4 regions of the Streptomyces sp. NBC_01460 genome follow, and region 1 is predicted to be linked to each of the others. Evidence: riboswitches for the same ligand, from Rfam matches in the RefSeq annotation. Region 1 holds a riboswitch; each other region holds the start of a gene.
The links. Region 1 has a riboswitch for cyclic di-AMP ahead of OG488_RS33085 (M23 family metallopeptidase). Riboswitches for the same ligand answer to the same signal wherever they lie in the genome.
Positions count from the first base shown of each region.

Region 2: linked by a shared signal. The riboswitch ahead of OG488_RS28290 (M23 family metallopeptidase) and the one ahead of OG488_RS33085 (M23 family metallopeptidase) in region 1 are both predicted to bind cyclic di-AMP.
Region 3: linked by a shared signal. The riboswitch ahead of OG488_RS20025 (M23 family metallopeptidase) and the one ahead of OG488_RS33085 (M23 family metallopeptidase) in region 1 are both predicted to bind cyclic di-AMP.
Region 4: linked by a shared signal. The riboswitch ahead of OG488_RS15380 (transglycosylase family protein) and the one ahead of OG488_RS33085 (M23 family metallopeptidase) in region 1 are both predicted to bind cyclic di-AMP.

Region 1 is NZ_CP109473.1:7,343,516-7,348,668, forward strand. It holds gene OG488_RS33065 (aspartate aminotransferase family protein) at 1-139, shown strand, start outside; gene OG488_RS33070 (helix-turn-helix domain-containing protein) at 211-831, shown strand; gene OG488_RS33075 (DUF6126 family protein) at 909-1,082, shown strand; gene OG488_RS33080 (tyrosine-protein phosphatase) at 1,092-1,916, opposite strand; cyclic di-AMP (ydaO/yuaA leader) riboswitch at 2,331-2,489, shown strand; gene OG488_RS33085 (M23 family metallopeptidase) at 2,495-3,400, shown strand; gene OG488_RS33090 (SGNH/GDSL hydrolase family protein) at 3,583-4,410, shown strand; gene OG488_RS33095 (STM4011 family radical SAM protein) at 4,431-5,153, opposite strand, start outside.
Region 2 is NZ_CP109473.1:6,252,918-6,258,070, reverse strand. It holds gene OG488_RS28305 (bifunctional acetate--CoA ligase family protein/GNAT family N-acetyltransferase) at 1-435, opposite strand, end outside; gene OG488_RS28300 (HPr family phosphocarrier protein) at 600-881, shown strand; gene OG488_RS28295 (GntR family transcriptional regulator) at 1,056-1,760, opposite strand; gene OG488_RS28290 (M23 family metallopeptidase) at 1,984-2,778, opposite strand; cyclic di-AMP (ydaO/yuaA leader) riboswitch at 2,792-2,959, opposite strand; gene OG488_RS28285 (M16 family metallopeptidase) at 3,150-4,532, opposite strand; gene OG488_RS28280 (M16 family metallopeptidase) at 4,559-5,153, opposite strand, start outside.
Region 3 is NZ_CP109473.1:4,479,354-4,484,506, reverse strand. It holds gene OG488_RS20035 (PrsW family intramembrane metalloprotease) at 1-35, shown strand, start outside; gene OG488_RS20030 (aldo/keto reductase) at 192-1,136, opposite strand; gene OG488_RS20025 (M23 family metallopeptidase) at 1,327-2,367, opposite strand; cyclic di-AMP (ydaO/yuaA leader) riboswitch at 2,379-2,531, opposite strand; gene OG488_RS20020 (PP2C family protein-serine/threonine phosphatase) at 2,765-3,952, opposite strand; gene OG488_RS20015 (MerR family transcriptional regulator) at 4,059-4,805, opposite strand; tRNA gene OG488_RS20010 (tRNA-Met) at 4,921-4,994, opposite strand.
Region 4 is NZ_CP109473.1:3,485,961-3,491,113, forward strand. It holds gene OG488_RS15365 (DUF501 domain-containing protein) at 1-430, opposite strand, end outside; gene OG488_RS15370 (FtsB family cell division protein) at 501-971, opposite strand; gene eno (phosphopyruvate hydratase) at 1,066-2,352, opposite strand; gene OG488_RS15380 (transglycosylase family protein) at 2,670-3,365, opposite strand; cyclic di-AMP (ydaO/yuaA leader) riboswitch at 3,366-3,537, opposite strand; gene OG488_RS15385 (transglycosylase family protein) at 3,828-4,814, opposite strand; partial or broken gene OG488_RS15390 (cytochrome P450) at 4,920-5,153, opposite strand, start outside.

The DNA.
Region 1 (5,153 bases):
ACCGCTGGTCATCGGGGAACCGGACGTCGACCGCTTCGTGACCGCGTTCACCGCCGTCATGGACGACGCGCACAGCGGGGGTGGTCTGATGTGGGACTTCGGCCGGACCCTGGTGAAACAGGCCGTCGCCAACCGCTGAGCGTCTCCGGGCTTCTTTGCCTCTGAGGCAAAAAATTTGCCTCAGAGGAAAGGTCCTGGCCCAATGGAGGTATGAATCCTCCTGACGGAGGGGTGGCCGACGAGCTCCCCGGGGTCGCACCGCGCCTGCGCGACCTGCGGCGCGACCGCGGCCTCACGCTGGAGGCGGCGGCCGGGCGGGCCGGCCTCTCGCCGGCCCACCTCTCCCGGCTCGAAACGGGCCGCAGACAGCCTTCGCTGCCGATGCTGCTCGGCCTCGCCCGTGTCTACGGTACGACCGTCTCCGAGCTCCTGGGGGAGATGCCGCCCGAACGTGACGCGATCGTCCGCGGCGGTCGCCTCGAGGCCACGCCGCGCGGCACCGGAGCGGGCGGCTGGGTCTACCGGCAGGCCGGTGGACCGGGCCGCGCCATGCAGGCCCTGAGGGTCCACGTCCCGTACGGCACCGAGGGGGACCTCGTGCGTGTCCACCCCGGTGAGGAGTGGCTGTACGTCCTCGACGGCCGGCTCCGGGTCGTGCTCGGCGAGACCGTCCACGACCTCGGTCCGGGGGACAGCGCGCACTTCGACTCGCTCACCCCGCACCGGATCGCAGCGCTCGACGCCGGCGGGGCGCGCCTGCTCTTCGTCCACACGCTGCTGCAGAGCCCCACCGCCGAGCTGTGCCTGGGCAGCACGGTCCACCGGCTCTGATCCCGCTCACGCACCCCGCACCGCACGTCCCGTCCCGTTCGTCACGCCGGTCCCAGATGCCGGAAGAGAGGACTGTCATGTCCGATTCGGAGCACTACGACCCCCTGACTCCCCGGAGGGCGAGGAGCGCGGACACCCAGGAGCGGCGGATGCCCCGCGGCGTCGTGATCCGGCTCCTCGCCTACCTGGTGGCCGGGCACGTGGTCGCGGCCTTCCTCTTCCTTCTCTTCACCGTGGCCGGCAAGGGCTGACCCCGGTGCTCACGCGTCCTCGACGAGCCGCTCACGCAGTCGCTCGCGGGTCTCGGGGGTGATCTTCAGGCCTTCGAGGAAGTAGCGGTCCGTGCTGCCCCAGATCTCCTCGATGGCGGCGAACGCGGCGCCGAGGTAGTCGGGGTGGGCGCCGAAGAGGGGGTTGAGCAGCTCCATCACCTCGTCGGACATCCCCGCCGACGAGGAGTCGCTGCGCTTCACCTTGTAGCGGCGGTGCGCGTCGTTCGACTTGAGGTAGTCGGCCTCGATGGCCTCCTTCTCGACGCCGACCGCGAGCAGGGAGACCGCGACCGAGAGGCCGGCCCGGTCCTTCCCGGCCGCACAGTGCATCAGCGCGGGCATGCTGTCCTCCGCCAGGGCGTGCAGCACGCGGCTGTGTTCGGCGGTGCGGTCCTTGATGATCGAGCGGTACGAGGCGACCATGCGGTCCGTCCCCTTGCCGTCGGCCAGGATCGAGCGCAGCTGCTGGATGTTCCCGTCGCGCACCAGCCGCCAGAACTCCGCGCCGTCGGCCGGGTCGGAGAGAGGAATGCTGACATTCCGGACACCCGGCAGCTCCACGTCGAGGCCGTCGAGCTTGTGGTCGGCCGCGTTGCGGAAGTCGAAGACCGTGTGCAGGCCGAGCCCGGAGAGGAAGGTGGCGTCGGCCTCCGTGGCGTGGGCGAGATGGCCGCTGCGGTAGAGGCGCCCGTAGCGCACGGTGCGGCCGTCCATGGTCGGAAGCCCGCCGACGTCGCGGAAGTTGCGGACACCGGTCAGGTCGACGTCCGTCGGCTCGGGGCCGGCCGGGGGGACCTCTGGCAGCTGCGTCACAAGGGCTCCTGGGGTGTCGGGCGTCGGCGCCGCTCGCCGACGGGGGCACGCTCGCGACGATACGACATGGCTGCATCGGCCAACCGTCTCGGTCGCAGAGGTGTCGGTCCGCCCTGTAGGTGGTGGCCATGACATGTCCGTATTGGCGTATTTAGCGGAACATGCCCCGCTTGTGCGGGAGATGGGGTGAGGTGGGTGAGCGGGATCATATCCGTGACGGTGCGTGGCGGAGATCGCGACAGGTATTCCGGACGCCGTGCGGAAAGCCAAGATCCCGGATCCACGGAGTGTGACGGGAATTCCGCACCGGAATTGAAGCGCCGATTCCGGTCCGCAATGCGGGGCTTGTTCGCGGCGTCCCGGCTCGCTTACGGTCACGGTCAATCCGGACGGAACGCCTAATCCTGCCGCCGCCCGGAATCCGCACCGACTCACGTGTGGCAGGAGCGGGGGAACCAGGTAGGCCGCCGGCCGGAGGGATCCGGTACGGCTTGGGGTCAAGTCGCGCACCACGTGGCCGGGCATCTCCAGCCCGAACCCGACAGCTCACCTCGCAGGCGCCGGAGAGGAATTCCCCCATGCCCGCAAAAGGCAAGCACCGTCGTACGAAGACCGGCCCGATCTCCCGAGGCGTCCTTGCCGCCGGGACCGGTGGCGCCGTCCTCGCCCTCCCGCTGATCGGCGCCACCGGCGCCCATGCCGCCGAGCAGGCCGCCCCGGCCGCCAAGTCCGCCGCCGCCCACAGCGCGCCCGCGTCGGCCAAGAGCTCGGCGAAGACCTACTCCGTGGTCTCCGGCGACTACCTGGCGAAGATCGCGGCCGACAAGAAGGTCAAGGGCGGCTGGCAGAAGCTGTACCAGGACAACCGTGACGTCGTCGGCGAGAACCCGAGCCTGATCCGCCCGGGCATGAAGCTCACCCTCGGCGCCAAGGCGTCCGGCTCCGCGGAGAAGGCAGCCCAGGCCGCGCCCTCCAAGGCCGCGCCGAAGGCCGCCGCTCCCGCGGAGAAGGCCGCCGCTCCGGTCGAGGAGACGGCCGCGAAGACCGCCGACTCCGCCGCGTCGGAGAGCACCGGATCGGGCTGGGCCACCCCGGTCGAGAACGCCGTGGTCACCACCCAGTACCGCGCCTCAGGCGCCAGCTGGTCCAGCGGCTACCACACCGGTTCGGACTTCCAGGCCGCCTCCGGCACCAGCGTCCGATCCATCGGCCAGGGGACCGTGGTCTCCGCCGGATGGAGCGGCTCGTACGGCAACGAGGTCGTCATCCAGCACAGCGACGGCATGTACTCCCAGTACGCCCACCTGTCCTCGCTCGAGGTCTCGGCCGGCCAGACCGTGACCGGCGGCCAGCAGATCGGCCTCTCCGGCTCCACCGGCAACTCCACCGGCCCGCACCTCCACTTCGAGGTCCGGACCGGCCCGAGCTACGGCTCGGACGTCGACCCGATCGCCTACCTGCGTTCGCACGGCGTCTCCATCTGAGACTCCGTCCGGGACACATCACCCGGTTCGATCGCTTCGAGGAGAGGGGCGGTGCGCCACGGCGCACCGCCCCTCTCCTTATTCCTGCTTTACCAAAAACTGACCGGGTGGTCTTTCTCACCACCCGTCAACCCCTTATTACGGTCGCGTAGGTCACATTCGAAGGTGCAGGATAAGCGCTTGTGGCAGACGATTCGAGAAACAGACAACGAGGCATCATCGGGTCGTACGCAGCGATTGGCGACAGCTTCACCGAGGGTGTCGGAGACCCCGGCCCCGGCGGGACGCTCGTCGGCTGGGCGGACCGGCTCGCGGTCCTCCTCGCGGACCAGCTCCCCGTCCTCGGTGCGACGGTCGGCCCCGCGGACGACCCGCACGGGAATTTCCGGTACGCCAATCTCGCCGTACGCGGACGCCTCCTCGACCAGATAGTCGAGGAACAGGTCCCCCGGGCGAAGGAGCTGGCACCCGACCTGGTCAGCTTCTGCGCGGGCGGCAACGACATCCTCCGCCCCGGTTCCGACCCGGACGACGTGGCGGAACGCTTCGAGCGTGCGGTCGCCGAGCTGACCCAGGCGGTCGGAACCGTCATGGTCACCACCGGGTTCGACACCCGCGGCATCCCCGTGCTCAAGCACCTGCGGGGCAAGATCGCCATGTTCACCGCGCACGTCCGGTCCATCGCCGACCGCTACGACTGCCCGGTGCTGGACCTGTGGTCCCTGCGGTCCGTGCAGGACCGGCGGGCGTGGGACAGCGACAGGCTGCACCTCTCGGCCGAGGGGCACACCCGGGTCGCGCTGCGCGCCGCCCAGGTCCTCGGCCTCGACGCGCCGGCCGACCCGGACCAGGTGTGGCCTCCGCAGGTGCACCGCGGGACGTTCGAGGTGCGCCGTGACGACATCCAGTGGGCGCGCGAGTACCTCGTCCCGTGGATCGGGCGGCGACTGCGCGGGGAGTCCTCCGGGGACCACGTCGAGGCCAAGCGCCCCGACCTGCTGCCGCTCTGACCCCTGCCGCTGACGGGCGGTCAGCGGCCGACGAGGGGGAGCAGACGCCGGGCCGGGTCCGCGGGCACGAGCCCGTCCGGGGCGGGTATCCGCATCGGACGGGCGGGTATCCGCTCCAGCACCCCGCCCGCGAAGACGTCGTACAGCGGCAGTGTCTCCAGGTGCACATAGCCGATGTGGCAGTCGCACACGTCGAGCGGACAGCCGCGCGGGCCGAGTGAGCTCCGATAACTCCCGTCGTAGAGGTTGCCCAGCTCGTCGCGGACGAAGTGACAGCGGCGCACCGTCCCGTCACCGTCCACCGAGACGACCGATCCGCCCGTCCTGCACGGGAGTCCGGCCGAGCGGTGGGGGTGCCTGCTGTAGGGGAACAGGGGGTCGAGGGCCGTCCAGCGGTCGGCCTGCTCGTCGGTGTACGTGTGGCCCTCGGCGGCGTTGACCCAGAGATACACATCGGACGGCAGCGCCGAGCGGAGCCGGCGGGCCTCCTCCAGGTGTTCCTCCAGACCGACGACCCCGACGCTGTGGCGCACACCCAGAGCCGCCAGCTCCCGGCACCGGCCGAGGAACCGCTCGTACGGCGTCTGACCCGGGTGGTACGTGCACCAGAGGGCGACCTTGTCGCGCTGCGCCTCACCCAGCCAGGCGGTGCGGCCGCTGAGGTTGGTCTGGATGGCGACCCGGCGGATGTGCGGGAGCCGCGACAGCTCGACGAGCGCCTTCCGGTACCAGGACCGCACCAG
Region 2 (5,153 bases), 1.1 Mb from region 1:
TCGCTCCCTGGCCACTGCCGCGATGTGTTCGAGCAGGGCGGACGCCACGCCGCGGCCCTGGTGGGCGTCCTGGACGAGGAAGGCGACCTCGGCCTCGTCCGCCGGGGCGGAGGCCGGCCGGCCCTGGTCGTTGATGCGGTCGAAGCGCACGGTGGCGATGAACTCGCCGCCGATCGTGACGGCCAGTCCCACCCGGTCGACGTAGTCGTGATGGGTGAAGCGGTGCACGTCCCGGGCGGAGAGGCGCGGATACGGGGCGAAGAAGCGGTAGTACTTCGACTCGTCGGACACCTGCTCGTAGAAGCTGACCAGCCGCTCGGCATCGTCCGTGGTGATGGGCCTGATGCGCGCGGTGCCACCGTCGCGGAGCACCACGTCCGCCTCCCAGTGGTCGGGGTACGCGTGGTGCGGACTCTGCTCCGGAGTGGGCTCCATGGGCAAAGCCTACGGCGCCGCGCACCGGTCGCGGAGGGTTCGCGGCAGGGGCACGCTGAGGGGGCCGACGGGCGGTGGGCGCCCGGCGGCGACGCCGGGCACAGCAGTGCGCACCACATGAGAGACTGGTCTAGACAACCCATTGATACGTGAAGGGCAGAACCATGGCTGAGCGCCGCGTCAACGTCGGTTGGGCCGAGGGCCTGCACGCCCGCCCCGCTTCCATCTTCGTCCGTGCCGCCACGGCCTCCGGCGTCCCCGTGACGATCGCCAAGGCGGACGGCAACCCCGTGAACGCCGCCTCCATGCTCGCGGTGCTCGGCCTGGGCGCCCAGGGCGGCGAGGAGATCGTGCTCGCGTCCGAGGCGGACAACGCCGAGGCCGCCCTGGACCGTCTGGCGAAGCTGGTCGCCGAGGGGCTCGAGGAGCTTCCGGAGACCGTCTGATTCCGGCCATTCCGATCCGGATTTCTTTCTGCGGGAAAGCCGCGGCACCCCCGACCGGGAGCCGCGGCTTTTCTGTTTCCGGATCAGGTGCGGACACCGCTCCGGAAATCCTGAATCAGGGCAGCAAAAAGAAAGCCCTCCGGCAATTACCCCTCTTTGTATACGGCGCAATTGTTAATGGCGGACTCCCGCGATGTTTACGTGGTGTTGCGAAGTCCTCACCCGGGCGGAGGCCGCCGGGTGCCCCGGCCGGTCGGGGCGCCGCAGCCGGTGCGCCGCCGTGGCCCGCTCCGCGTGCTGGGTGGCGAGCGCCCTGGCCCGCTCGGCGTCGCGGCGCGCCACGGCGTCGACGAGAGCGCCGTGCTCGGCCCAGGAGTCCGCGGGGCGGACCGGCTGCTCGACGGCGTACATCCAGGCGATCTTGTGCCGGAGCTGGGTGAGCAGCGCGATGAGCGCCGGGCTGCCGGAGGCCTGTGCCAGCGTCTCGTGGAACCAGCCGCCCAGGGAGCGCAGATCCTCTCCCTCGCCCCTGCGGACCCGCTCCTGCCCCAGCCTGACCAGGCCTCGGAGCACCTTGAGGTGCGCCTCGGTGCGGCGCTGGGCCGCACGTGCGGCTCCCAGGGGCTCCAGGAGCATCCGGATCTCCAGAAGGTCCGCGGCCTCCTGTTCCGTGGGCTCGGCGACACAGGCGCCGGCGTGCCTGCGGGTGACGACGAACCCTTCGGACTCCAGGGTGCGCAGCGCCTCGCGTACGGGGACGCGGGAGACGCCGTAGCGACGCGCGAGCACCTCTTCGGTGAGGCGGCTGCCGCGCTCGAAGACACCGGAGACGATGTCGTCACGGATTGCCGTGCATACCGAATGCGCGGGAATGCGCATGTCCGAACCTCCGCCTTAATCCCCGCGAAACGCGGCTGATCGACGCCTGTCCTGCGACTCTATTGCAACCGGCGCGCATTTCCGATGGCGGGGCGGAATCCATGGATATCTTTTGGCCAGGGAGCTGTTCCGCGGAGGCGTCGGCGCACACACTTCCGGACGCACGACGAAGGCCCCGGCGGATGCCGGGGCCTTCGTCGGAGCGGTGTGGTGAGGTGTCGGATCAGACCTGGACGCCGTGGGCGCGGAGGTAGGCGACGGGGTCCATGTCCGAGCCGTACTCGGGGGTGGTCCGGGCCTCGAAGTGCAGGTGCGGCCCGGTGGAGTTGCCGGTCGAGCCGGAGATGCCGATCTGCTCGCCCGAGCCGACGCTCTGGCCGACGGAGACACCGATCGAGGAGAGGTGGCCGTACTGGGTGTACGTGCCGTCCTTCATCTTGAGCACGATGTTGTTGCCGTACGCGCCGCCCCAGCCGGCCTCGACGACCGTGCCGGCGCCGACCGCGACGACGGAGGTGCCGGACGCGGCCTGGAAGTCCACGCCGGAGTGGGTGCCGGAGGACCAGAGCGCGCCGCCGGACTGGTACCCCGTGGTCACGTGCGAGCCGGCGACCGGGAGGTGGAACGCGTTCAGCCGGGCGCGCTCGGCGGCGCGGGCTGCCCGCGCCTTCTCCTCACGGGCCTCCTTGGCACGGGCTTCGGCCTTGCGCTTCGCCTCGGCCTCGGCCTTCGCCTTGGCCTTCGCAGCTGCCTTCGCCTTGGCCACGACCTCGGCCTGGTGCGCCTGGGCCTCGGCCTGGGCGTCGATCTGGGCGGCGAGCGTGGTGTCGAGGGCGACGGCCTGCGTCAGACCGGTGGAGGACGGGGCGACGGCCTCGGAGTCCGCGGCGAGGGCGGGGGACGCGGTGGCGCCGATGACACCGGCGGTGGCCAGGGCCGCGATGCCGGCGACCTCGGCGCTCTTGCGCGTCAGGCGGCTCGGGGCACGGTGCTTCCCGGTGGCACGGATGAACGCCATGGAGGGGCTGGTCCTTTCCTTCCTTCTCGCCTACCGGGTTAGCTGACGGGTTCGGAGCAGGAAGGTCTCCTACGGGCCCCTGAGCCTCGTGCGAGGTGCAGGGATCCGATTCACCCCAGGGACTTCGTGGGTCCCCGGCTCCCCAGGCTCGCGCCGGACGGGGACTCGGCGATGACTGCCCGGCGCCACGGATGCGGCATTCGTCTGACGGACAGCCGGGCCGACGCTAGAGGGGGCCGCTTTCGCCCGCCAAACGGAACGGGTCTTTTGTCGCACATCCCACAGGATGAACATGTATTTTCCGCTTAAAACAGACAAAAGACAGAACCCCGGCGAGAGTGCCCCGCCGGGGTCCCTGATGTCCCGTCATGTCAGCCGGTGACGACCGACACCTCGCCGATGCCGAGCGCGCGTACGGGGTCCGCGATCTGTGCGGCGTCCCCGACCAGGACGGTGACCAGCCGGTCCACCGGGAACGCGTTGACGACGGCGGCGGTCGCCTCGACCGTGCCGGTCGCCGCCAGGCGCGCGTACAGCTGGGCCTGGTAGTCGTCCGGCAGGTGCTGCTCCACCTGGTCGGCCAGGGTGCCCGCGACCGAGGCCGCGGTCTCGTACTTCAGCGGGGCGACGCCCACGAGGTTCTGGACGGCCGTCTCACGCTCGGCGTCGGTGAGCCCTTCGGCCGCCAGGGTGCGCAGGACCTTCCAGAGGTCGTCGAGCGCGGGCCCGGTGGACTCCGTGTCGACGGAACCGCTGATGGCGAGCATGGCGGCCCCGGTCGCCCCGGAGGAGGAGCCGGGCGCCGTCGAGCGCAGCACCTGCCCGAAGGCCCGGACACCGTACGTGTAGCCCTTCTCCTCGCGCAGCACGCGGTCCAGCCGCGAGGTGAGCGTGCCCCCCAGGCAGTACGTGCCGAGGACCTGGGCGGGCCACACGCTGTCATGCCGGTCCGCGCCGATCCGGCCGATCAGCAGCTGAGTCTGGACGGCTCCGGGACGGTCCACGACGACCACACGGCCCGTGTCGTCCGCGGTGATCGGGGGCACCGGGCGGGCCTGGCCCGCATTGCCCGACCAGTCCCCGACGGTCTCGGCGAGCAGCGCGTCCAGGTCCACCTCGGTGAGGTCGCCGACGACGACCGCCGTCGCCGTGGACGGGCGGACGTGGGCGTCGTAGAAGGCGCGCACGGCCGCGGCGTCGATCCGCCGGACGGTCTCCTCGGTGCCCTGGCGCGGACGGGACATCCGGGCCGTGGCGGGGAAGAGCTCCTTGGACAGCTGCTTGGCGGCCCGGCGCGCGGGGTTGGCCTGCTCGTGCGGGATCTCGTCGAGGCGGTTGCCGACCAGGCGCTCGATCTCGCTCTCGGCGAAGGCCGGGGCCCGCAGGGCCTCGGCGACCAGCCCGAGCGCCTTGGACAGGCGGGAGACCGGGACCTCGAGGGAGACCCGGATCCCCGGGTGGTCCGCGTGGGCGTCCAGCGTGGCGCCGCAGCGCTCCAGCTCCGCGGCGAACTCCTCGGCGGAGCGCTTGTCCGTGCCCTCGGACAGGGCGCGCGACATGATCGTCGCCACTCCGTCCAGCCCCTCGGGCTCGGCGTCGAGCGGCGCGTCGAGGAAGATCTCCACGGCGACGACCTGCTGCCCGGGGCGGTGGCAGCGCAGTACGGTCAGCCCGTTGGGCAGGGCGCCGCGCTCGGGCGCGGGGAAGGCCCAGGGCCTGGCCTCGCCGGCGGTCGGCTGCGGGTGGTACTCCATCGCTACTCCAGTCACGGCGGCGTCGGTCACTTGTCGGCCCCCTCGTGCGCGTCGGTGCCGGCGGTCTCGTCGGCCTCGTCGGCCGGTTCGACCGGCTCGTAGACCAGGACGGCACGGTTGTCGGGGCGCAGGGCGGCCCGGGCGGCCTCCCTGACCTCCTCCGCCGTCACGTCGAGCACCCGGCCCACCGCGGTCAGGGCGAGCTGCGGGTCACCGAACAGGACGGCGTACCGGCAGAGTTCGTCGGCGCGGCCGGCGACCGTGCCGAGCCGGTCCAGCCACTCGCGCTCCAACTGCGCCTGGGCGCGCTCCATCTCCTCGGGCGTGGGGCCCTCCTCGGCGAAGCGGGCCAGCTCCTCGTCGACGGCCGCCTCGATCTGCGGCACCTCGACACCGCCGGACGTCTTGACGTCCAGCCACCCCAGGGAGGGCGCGCCGGCCAGCCTGAGCAGCCCGAAACCGGCGGCCACCGCCGTACGGTCGCGGCGGACCAGACGGTTGTGCAGACGGGACGACTCACCTCCGCCGAGCACGGTCAGGGCGAGGTCCGCGGCGTCGCACGCGCGCGTGCCGTCGTGCGGCAGCCGGTAGGCGGCCATCAGCGCACGCGCGGGGACCTCC
Region 3 (5,153 bases), 2.9 Mb from region 1:
ACGGCGGCCACAACCCGTACCTGGAGGATCGCTAGGCCGCCTCCGGACCGGTCGGAGAACCCGGCCGTCCGGCAGTGGACCCGGCGCACTCACTCCCGGGGGAACCCCGCGCACGCACCCTGGGCGGAGATCCCGCCAACTCACCCTCGGCGGTGGGCCCGGCGCGCTCGCCGGGCTCCCGCCCCGTCAGGTCAGGCCGACGCCGAGGTCAGTTCCGCCAGCTCCGCCTCGGTCAGCCGGAGACCGGCCACCGCCACCAGCGCGGGCAGTTGCTCGACCGTACGGGCGGAGGCGATGGGGGCGGCCACGGTCGGCCGGGAGGCCAGCCAGGCCAGGGCGACCGTGGCGATCTCCGCGTCGTGCTCCTGGGCGATCCTGTCGAGCGCCGCGAGGACCGTGCGTCCGCGCTCGGTCTCCAGGTGCTTGCCCGCGCCTTCGGCCCGCGCGCTCTCGACGGAGGCTCCCGGCCGGTACTTGCCGGTGAGGAAGCCGGAGGCGAGCGCGAAGTACGGGACGGCGGCAAGACCGGCACCGGCCGCCGTGTCCTGGAGCGCGCCCTCGTAGGTGTCGCGCGAGACGAGGTTGTAGTGCGGCTGCAGTGCCACGTATCGGGCCAGGCCCTCGCGCTCGGAGAAGTCCAGGGAGGCCCGCAGCCGCGCGGGGCTGATGTTGGAGGCGGCGATCTCCCGCACCGTGCCGGCCTTCACCAGCTGGTCGAGGGCGGTGATGATCTCCTCGACGGGGACGCTCTCGTCGTCGAAGTGCGTGTAGTAGAGGTCGATGTGGTCGGTGCCGAGCCTGCGCAGGGACGCCTCGGCCGCCTCCTTGATCGTGGTGGGCGAGAGCCCCTTGTACGCCGGGTGGGCGCCGACCTTGGTGGCGATGACGACGTCGTCACGGCGGGAGCGGGCCCTGAGCCACTTCCCGATGAGGGTCTCCGACTCACCGCCCTCGTTGCCTGGGATCCAGGCGGAGTAGGAGTCGGCGGTGTCGAGGAAGTTGCCGCCCGCCGCCACATACGCGTCGAGGACGGCGAAGGTCGTGTCCTCGTCGGCCGTCCAGCCGAAGACGTTGCCGCCGAGGGCGAGGGGGAAGACCTGAAGGCCGGAGGAACCGAGCGGGCGCAGAGAAGTCATACCCGGGTACAACCAGCTGACGGAGGCACCTATTCCGATTCGCGGCCCGCACCCCGCGCGGCCCGGGTGGGCCCGGCGCCCCCGTGACAGGCGACGCCGGGCGGACCCGGGCAGACCGACGGCCCTGACGTCGGGGGGTCGTGCGTCAGGGCCGCCGGGGTTCCGGTGCGCCGAGGAGCGGCGCCGGGGATCAGATCGTGAGGCCCTTGCCGCGCAGCCAGCTCATCGGGTCCACACCCGAGCCGTCCGCGGTGTGGATCTCCAGGTGGAGGTGCGGGCCGGTCACGTTGCCGGTGGCGCCGACGCGGCCGATGGTCTCGCCGGTGGTGACCTTCTGTCCGGCGGTGACGTCCATCGAGGACTGGTGGCAGTACCAGACCTCCGTGCCGTCGTCGAGCTCAAGGACCGTGCGGTAGCCGTACGAACCGGACCAGCCCGCCGACTTCACCGTGCCGCTGTGCACGGCCTTGACCGGCGTGCCGGTGGGAGCCGCGAAGTCCAGTCCGGTGTGGTAGCCGGAGGACCACATCGAGCCGGACTGCCCGAAGGTCGAGGTGATCGTGTACGAGGAGGTCGGGACGGCGTAGCTGGCGGCGAGCTTGGCGAGGCGCTCGGCCTCGGCCTTCTTCTTCGCCGCTTCCTCCTCGGCCTTCTTCTCCGCGGCGGCCTCGGCCTCGGCGGCGCTCTGCTGCTTGGCGGCCTGGGTCGCGGCCGCTTCGGCCGCCGCCTGCTCCTGGGCGGCCCTGGCCTCGGCCTCGGCTCCCGCCGACTGCTGCTCGGCCTGCTGGAGGATGCGGGCGCGCAGGGCCTCGCCCGCGTCGGTGGTGCCCTGCTGGGCCTCGGCGGCGGTGATGCCGGCCGTGGTGAGCGGGGAGGACGCGGCGGCCGTCTCGTGCTCCGCGTCGGAGTCGCCGGACATGAAGGCACCGACGCCGGGAAGGGACTTGGCGTCGGGAAGGTTGTCCGCGATGGAATCGGGAAGAGAGATGGAGACCGGCGGCTTGCTCTGCGCGGTGGCCATGCCGCCCGCACCGACGGCCGCGATGACGCCGACGCCGAGGACGGTGGAGCTACGGGCGAGACCGCGCTGCTTGGCTACGCGATGACGGCCGCGTACGGGGCGGATGGACTCCTCGGTGGGGTTCCATTCCTCCCACGTCCTGTCCTCATCACCGAAGCCTCCGGTCCTGAAGGATGACGGGGCCTCGGGGGCAGGCTGATTGGACGCCACGTGGGCGCTCTCCTTTCCTTCCTTCTCGCCTACCGGGTTAGCTGACGGGTTCGGAGCAGGAAGGTCTCCTACGGGCCCCTTCGTCTCTCGCGAGACACAGGTGCCCGATTCACCCCATGTAGGTGGTTCCCCGGTTCCCTTGCGGAATTCGGCGCTGCGCACGGTGCCGTCTCTTGCGACGGCGGGTACAACCGCGCTGCGTTATCGAACGTTAATAGACACCCGGGTCCGATTCCAAGCTGTTCCCACAGATCGTTCACGCCTCCGGCCTGGACTTTCAGGGGTCAAACGGGCGCAAACGGGCGAGTTGAGCACCACTCATCCAGCCAGCAGTTTCTGATGGTGCGTCATATGTTATGCGGAGCGCGGTCCTTCGACTACCGAAAGTCGCGACCGGTCATTCACTGTCCCGCCCCACGATCTTCACCGTCGTCCGTCGCTCCTGCTGCCCGTGCGAAGGCCGGCCGACGGCGAGCAGCGCCATGTCGTCCGTCGACCGGCCACCGGTGTGCAGCCGTACGTCGTCGGTGAGCGCCGACAGCAGCTCCTCGGGCCCCGGGAAGAGCCGGCCGCGCAGCCGGGCCGCCGGGTCGTAGAAGACACCCTGCGCGTCGCGCGCCTCGGAGAGGCCGTCGGTGAACGCCAGGAAGGTCGCCCCGGCCGGCAGCGCCCACTCGTCCGACCGGTCGGGCCACACGTCCAGCCCCATCCCGAGCGGCAGGGCGGGCACGGTCGGGGCCAGCACGTCGAGCGCCCCGTCCGCGTGCAGCACCAGCGGCTCAGGATGGCCGCGGTTGACGACCCGCAGGGTGTCCGAACCGGCCGGGATCTCCGCGAGGACCGCGGTGACGAACCCCTCCATGGAGTCGAGCCCGCCCCGCCGCGAGCCCTCACGGGCCAGCGCCCGCTCCAGTCGCTGGACCACGCCCTCCAGCGACAGCTCCTGCTCGGCGGCCTCCCGGAACGCCCCGATCACCACGGCCACGGCCGCGACGGCGTCCAGCCCCTTGCCCCGCACGTCCCCGACCACCAGCCGGACCCCGAACGGCGTGTCCGCGACGGCGAAGAGGTCGCCGCCGACGAACTCGTCCGCCTGGGCCGCCTCGTACCGCGCCGCGATGTGCAGCCCGCCGATCCGGGCGTCCGGCACCGGGAGCACCGCACGCATCGCCGTCTCGGCGATGACCCTCGCCGAGGCGAGCTGCTCGTTGCCGCGGTGCACGACGCGGTTGATCACGAGGGACAGGGCCACGACGGTGATCAGCGTGAGCAGGTCGGTGACCGGCGTGACCCTGAGGAGCACGCCGTCCGAGAGCCGGATGGCGAGCACGACCAGGACCGCGGCGATCCCGATGCGGACGGTGCTGCTCAGCGAGAAGAACGGGGCGGCGACGAGCGCCGCGGCGGCGAAGAGCGGGACAGCGGTGACCTCGGGCGGCGTGGCGAGGTCGAAGGCCACCCCGGCACAGATCATCAGGGCGGGCAACGCACGCACGAACCGCTGGGAGCGGGCGCTCCCGGGAACGCCCCGTCGGCGTCCGTCCCGCTTCCCCACCTGTGCAACACCCCTGCCCGGTCCACCCACGGCTGCGGACGGTACCGCGCCCCACCCAGGCTGGCCGGAGCCGCGCCGAGCGGCGACTCGTCATCGGCCAAAGGGAGGAGCACGCCGGAGCCCCGTCCTCCGGAGGTCAGTCGGAGAGCCGGCGCTGCGCGTAGATCGTCAGTGCATCCCGTACGAAGACGGCGGTTCCGTCTCCGTGGCGATCGTAGTTCCTCCCGAAGCGGGGATCGGCGACGTACATCTCCCCGAGGCCGGTCACGTACGCGCGCGTGGGCTCCGTGGTCGCCGACAGCCACTCGCAGTGCCGCCGCGCGATGTCCTGCACCTGCTCGCTGTCCGCCGCCAGGCCGGCGGCCCTGGCCTCCCCGTAGTCCCGGGCGATGACCTCGTGCACGCCCTGGAAGCGGGCGCGCTCGTCCTCGGTCAGTCCGCGCCACCACCGGCCGCCGCGCTCGTACGCCTCCCTGCCCCAGCGCTCCGTGACCTCCTGCTCGTACTCCGTGTGATCGAAGCCGTCGAGCACGTCCTCCGCCATGAGTTCCTCCCCTTGTTCGGTCCGGTGGAGAGTGGTCCGCACCGAGGCGATCTGCCGGCCGATGCGCTCCCGCTCCTGCTCCAGCAGGCGCAGATGGGTCCGGAGCGCGGCGGAGGTGTCCCGCTGCCCTTCCAGCACGTCCTTGATCGCGGGCAGGGAGAGCCCCAGCTCCCGCAGCAGCAGGATGCGCTGGAGCCGGACCAGAGCCTCCTGGCCGTAATAGCGGTAACCGTTGGCACCCGTGCGGCTCGGTGCCAGGAGACCGACGTCTCCGTAGTGCCGGAGCGTGCGGCTCGTGGTGCCGGCGCGCCGGGCGATTTCCTGGATGGACCACTCCATGACGGAAACGCTAGATCTTTACGCGGCGTCAAGGTCAAGCCCGGGACCGGCGGCCGGGTGACGGCATACGACAGAGGCCCGGATTCTCGAAAGAATCCGGGCCTCTGTCTTTCAGTAGCGGGGACAGGATTTGAACCTGCGACCTCTGGGTTATGAGCCCAGCGAGCTACCGAGCTGCTCCACCCCGCGTCGTTGTGATTGCAACTCTACGCCATCCGGGACGGTGCTCCGACCACTTTTCGCACCCACTCCCGGGCCGGGATCCTGCCGGCCTCCACGCGGTACGCCAACACGGCCTGTATACGGGGATGTTGCCAGGCGGAGTGGCGTAGGCAAGGGTGTTGCCGC
Region 4 (5,153 bases), 3.9 Mb from region 1:
CCGCGGCCAGCGAGTGGCCCACCAGGACGTGCAGGCACTTCACCCGGTCCGGCATGCCGCCCGCGCTCGGGAAGCCCTCCAGGACCTCGATGGCGTCGCGCCGGGCGAGGTAGTCCTCGTGCGCGGCACGGTAGGCGGCGGCCAGCTCCGGGTCCGTCGTGAGCCGCTCGGTCATCTCCCTCATGACCCCGTTGGCCTCCAGCGTGCCGATCGCGGACGCGGCACGCGGGCACGTCAGGTAGTACGTCGTCGGGAACGGCGTGCCGTCCTCCAGACGGGGCTGCGTCTCGACCACGTCCGGGTTGCCGCACGGGCAGCGGTGCGCGATGGCGCGCAGCCCGCGCGGCGGCCGGCCGAGCTGGAGCCCGAACGCGGCGATGTCCGCGTCGGTGGGCGTGGTGGATTCGGTCTGCGGAGGGGGCGTGTCCATGCCTGCCTTGAATGTCATCGGTCGGACTGTATGAATCGGTGCGGGGCGGGGGCTCCGCGCGGGCGCGAGGTCATTCGCGGTCCGCGCTGTCGACGCCGTCCCAGAGGTTCGAGTGCCAGGGCCGCCCCGTCGCCCCCGGCTCGCCCCGGCGCACCTCCGCCGCGTCCGGGTCGACCACCGTGTAGGCGGTCTCGCCGGGCATCACGTAGTGGAGGTGCTGGCGCGCGAGACGGCGGATGTACGCGTCGTCCTTGAGCCGCGCCTTCTCGTCGCGCAGCTCCTCGGTCCGCTGGTGGGCCTCGCGGGAGAGCCTCTCCTGGTCGGCGATCTGGTCACGCTGGGAGACGTACTGCCGCATGGGGTAGGCGAGCGCGACCACCAGCGAGCAGACGATCAGCGCGAGGAACGCGGCCCGGCCCGTGAGCCGCGAGCGGCGGGCCTGGCGGCGGTTCTGGGACCGGTAGACGCGGGCCGCCGTCTGCTCCCCGAGCAGCCGCAGCCTGGTCGCGGTGGAGAACCGGTCGCGGTCCTTCCCGGCCATGTCTCACGCCTCCCCGTTACGCACGTCCGTCCCCGCACACGGTACGGGACCGGATGCGGGGACGGACGGAGGCTGGTGCTCCGGACTCGGGCTGTCAGCCGTCGAAGCGGAAGCGCGGGAACGCCGAACGTCCGGCGTACACCGCGGCGTCGTCGAGGATCTCCTCGATGCGCAGCAGCTGGTTGTACTTGGCGACACGGTCCGAGCGGGCCGGGGCGCCGGTCTTGATCTGGCCGCAGTTCACGGCGACGGCGAGGTCGGCGATGGTGACGTCCTCGGTCTCACCGGAACGGTGCGACATCATGCACTTGAAGCCGTTGCGCTGGGCCAGCTCCACGGCGTCCAGGGTCTCGGTCAGCGAACCGATCTGGTTGACCTTGACGAGCAGGGCGTTGGCCGAGCCCTCCTCGATACCGCGGGCGAGGCGCTCGGGGTTGGTGACGAACAGGTCGTCACCGACGATCTGCACCTTGGAGCCGAGCTTGTCGGTGATGACCTTCCAGCCGGCCCAGTCGTCCTCGTACAGCGGGTCCTCGATGGAGACCAGCGGGTACGCGGAGACGAGCTCCTCGTAGTACTCGGTCATCTCGGCGGCCGAGCGGGACTTGCCCTCGAACTCGTAGACGCCGTCCTTGTAGAACTCGGACGCGGCGACGTCGAGCGCGAGCGCGATGTCGCGGCCGGGGACGTAACCGGCCTCCTTGACCGCCTCGAGGATGAGGTCGAGGGCGGCGCGGTTGGACTCGAGGTTGGGGGCGAAGCCGCCCTCGTCACCGAGACCGGTCGACAGGCCCTTGGTCTTCAGGACCTTCTTCAGCGTGTGGTAGATCTCCGCACCCCAGCGAAGGGCCTCGGAGAAGGACTCGGCGCCGATCGGCGCGATCATGAACTCCTGGATGTCCACGTTGGAGTCGGCGTGCGAGCCGCCGTTCAGGATGTTCATCATCGGAACGGGCAGCAGGTGCGCGTTCGGGCCGCCGAGGTAGCGGAAGAGCGGGAGGTCGGAGGCCTCGGACGCGGCGTGCGCCACGGCCAGCGAGACACCGAGGATGGCGTTGGCGCCGAGGGAGCCCTTGTTCTCGGTGGCGTCCAGGTCGAACATCGCCTGGTCGATGAGGCGCTGCTCGGTGGCGTCGTAGCCGACGAGCTCCGGGCCGATCTGCTCGATCACGGCGAGGACGGCCTTCTCGACGCCCTTGCCCTGGTAACGGTTCGGGTCACCGTCGCGAAGCTCAATGGCCTCGAACGCGCCGGTGGAGGCGCCGGACGGAACAGCAGCACGTCCCGTGCTGCCGTCGTCGAGGCCAACCTCGACCTCGACCGTGGGGTTACCCCGGGAGTCGAGGATTTCCCTGGCTACGACGACGTCGATGGACGGCACGAGGCATCTCCTTCTGGGATCTGACACTGGTTGTGCAGGGTCACTGTGGCCTTGCGTCACGAGCCTAACCGGCTCGGCCCGCTCCGTCGGCCGTCCGCCCGTCCCCTGGGACGAAAAAGGACCCAAGGGTCTGCATTACGGGCAAAGCTCCAGAATTCTACTGGCCAGTAACCACAACTGTTGAACGCTCACCTCTGGGTGAGCGCGCGCCGGCACTCCTTCGACGGGTGCCGGACACGGCCGCGGCCCGGCGCGCGGGGGGTCTGCGCGCCGGGCCGGGCCACCGGGGCAGGAGGGGGACCCCGGGCCGTTTCCGACTACTTCAGGTGGAGCTGCTGACCCGGGAAGATCATGTCGGCCTGGTCGACGATGTCGTCGTTCAGCTTGAACAGCTTCTCCCAGCCGCCCTTGACCTTCTTCGCGTCGGCGATCTTGCTGAGGGTGTCGCCGGCCTTCACCTTGTACTCGCCGTCACCCTTCTCGACCTTCTTGCCGGTCGGGGTGGTGACGGTCTTCCCGGGGGCCGTGCGCTTCTCGCTGCGCGTGGTGGGCTGCTCGGCCTTGCGCTCGGGCTGGGCCTTCGTCTCGGCCTTGTCGGCGCTCTGGCCGGAACCGGTGTCGACACCCGGGTCCACACCGTCGTTCGTCAGGCCGCCGGCACCGGCGCAGCCCCAGGCGCCCGGGCCCTGGAGGGCGAGGAGCTTCTCGGCCGCGGCTATCTGCTGGCCCTTGGTGGCCAGGTCGGCGCGGGCGGCGTACTGCGTGCCACCGGCGGCCGCCCAGCTGGACTGCGAGAACTGCAGACCGCCGTAGTAACCGTTGCCGGTGTTGATGGACCAGTTGCCACCGGACTCGCACTGGGCGACGGCGTCCCAGGTGTCGACGGAGGCGGCGGAGGCACCGGTCGCGCCCATGAGCGGCACGGCGACGGCCGCACCGGTGACACCGGCCAGGGTCGCGATACGGACGGCCTTGGACGGGCGACGGTGCTTGCCCTTGCTGGAAAGCAGCATGGTTCTCCTCACCGACGCCTACGAGGTGAGCTGTCGGGTTCGGGCCTGTGAGTTGCCCGGCCGTCCGCTTCCGCGGGCGGCTCCACCCCTAGCCGTCCCTTCGCCCGTCTTCCGACGGCCGGGTCCGGCGCCTACCTGGTTCCCCCGCTCCTGCCTACGGCGCTTTACGCGTCGGTACCCCTCGGCCGACGGCAGGATTCGGCGTGACGGTCGAGGGTGCCCGCGGTGCGAGCGGCTCCGACCGTAGACACACGCAACCCCCACATTCAAAGATGGACATAACGACCAATCAGCCCGTATCGTCCCGGCGGCGAGGATCGTTTCCGCAGGTCGGACGCAATATGGACGGACCGGACGGACGGGGCGCAGCAGTTGACGCAAAGAGACCCATGTCTCACTTACGCATAAGTGGACATAGGTCTCTTAACTGCCCCTGTTTTCGGGGTGTTTTCCCGCTTTTGATCAGTTGGCGGCGGCGGTCTCCGCCGGAGCGTCCTGCGCGTCCGCCCCGAGGCCGAGGTCCAGGTTCTGGCCGGGAAGGATCAGGTCCGGGTCGGAGCCCAGCTCGTCCTTGTTGGCCTCGTAGAGCGCGGTCCAGCCACCGGTCAGCTCCTGCGCGTCGGCGATGGCCCAGAGGTTGTCGCCCTCGCGGACGGTGTACGTGCCCTCCGCGCCCTGCCGCGCGTCGGAGTCGCCGCGGGAGGCGTGGCGGCCGGACTCGCGCCCGTCGTCGGCCCCCGTCTCCGTACCGGCCTCGGGAGCCGGCGTGCCGCGGTGCTTCCCGCTCGTCGTCCCGTCACCCTTCGATGCGCCGGACGACCCGGGGGCCTCGGCGGAGGGGGTCCCGGACGGCGTCGCGGTGTCCGAGGACTCGACGGCCTCGTCGCTCCTGCCGGACGTGTCGTCGGACGTGTTCCCGCTCGCCTTGCCCTTCGCGTCCGAGTCCGAGGTGTCCTTCTCGTCGGCGGTGTCCGCCGGGTCCTTCGCCTCGGAGGAGGGGGTCTCGGACGGCGTCGCGGTGTCCGAGGGCTCGGCGGACGGCTCGCCGCCCGGGTCGACGCCGGGCAGCGTCCCGTCCAGGGCGAGACCGGAGATCACCGCGCAGCTGGGCCACGCCTGCGGGCCCTTGTCGTCCAGCACCTTCTCCGCCACCGCTATCTGCTGCGAGCGGCTCGCCAGGTCGGCGCGGGGCGCGTACGACGTGCCGCCGTAGGCCGACCAGGTGTCCTGCGAGAACTGCAGACCGCCGTAGTAGCCGTTGCCGAGGTCGGCACTCCACATGCCGCCGCTCTCGCATTCGGCGACCCGGTCCCAGGTCGTCGCGTCGGCCGCCTGCGCGCCGCCCGCACCGAGCAGCGGAATGGCGATGGCCGATCCTGTGACGCCTGCGGCGACGACGATGGCGGGTGCCTGACGAGGGCGACGGTGTCTGCCGGTCGCGGAGCCCATGCGATTGCCTTCCGTGTGACTGACATGTGACGGGTGGGTCGAGGGGTGAACCTAGCCCTACTCGAACGTGTGTCACAAGTCGATGCAGCGGAGATCACGTGAAAGTCACAGAGTTGACAGGCTGTCACTTTTTTCGGCGGAGGGCCCGGGTCCGAACTCCACCGGAAGCGTGCGCAGTCCACGCATGATGAGTCCGCCCCTCCACCGCAAATCGGCAGGATCTGCGGTGAGCCGCAGGTCGGGAAGGCGGCGCAGCAGTGTCGCCAGTGCCACCCGCCCCGCCGGACGGGCCGGCGGAGCCCCCAGGCAGTAGTGGATGCCGTGCCCGTGTCCGAGGTG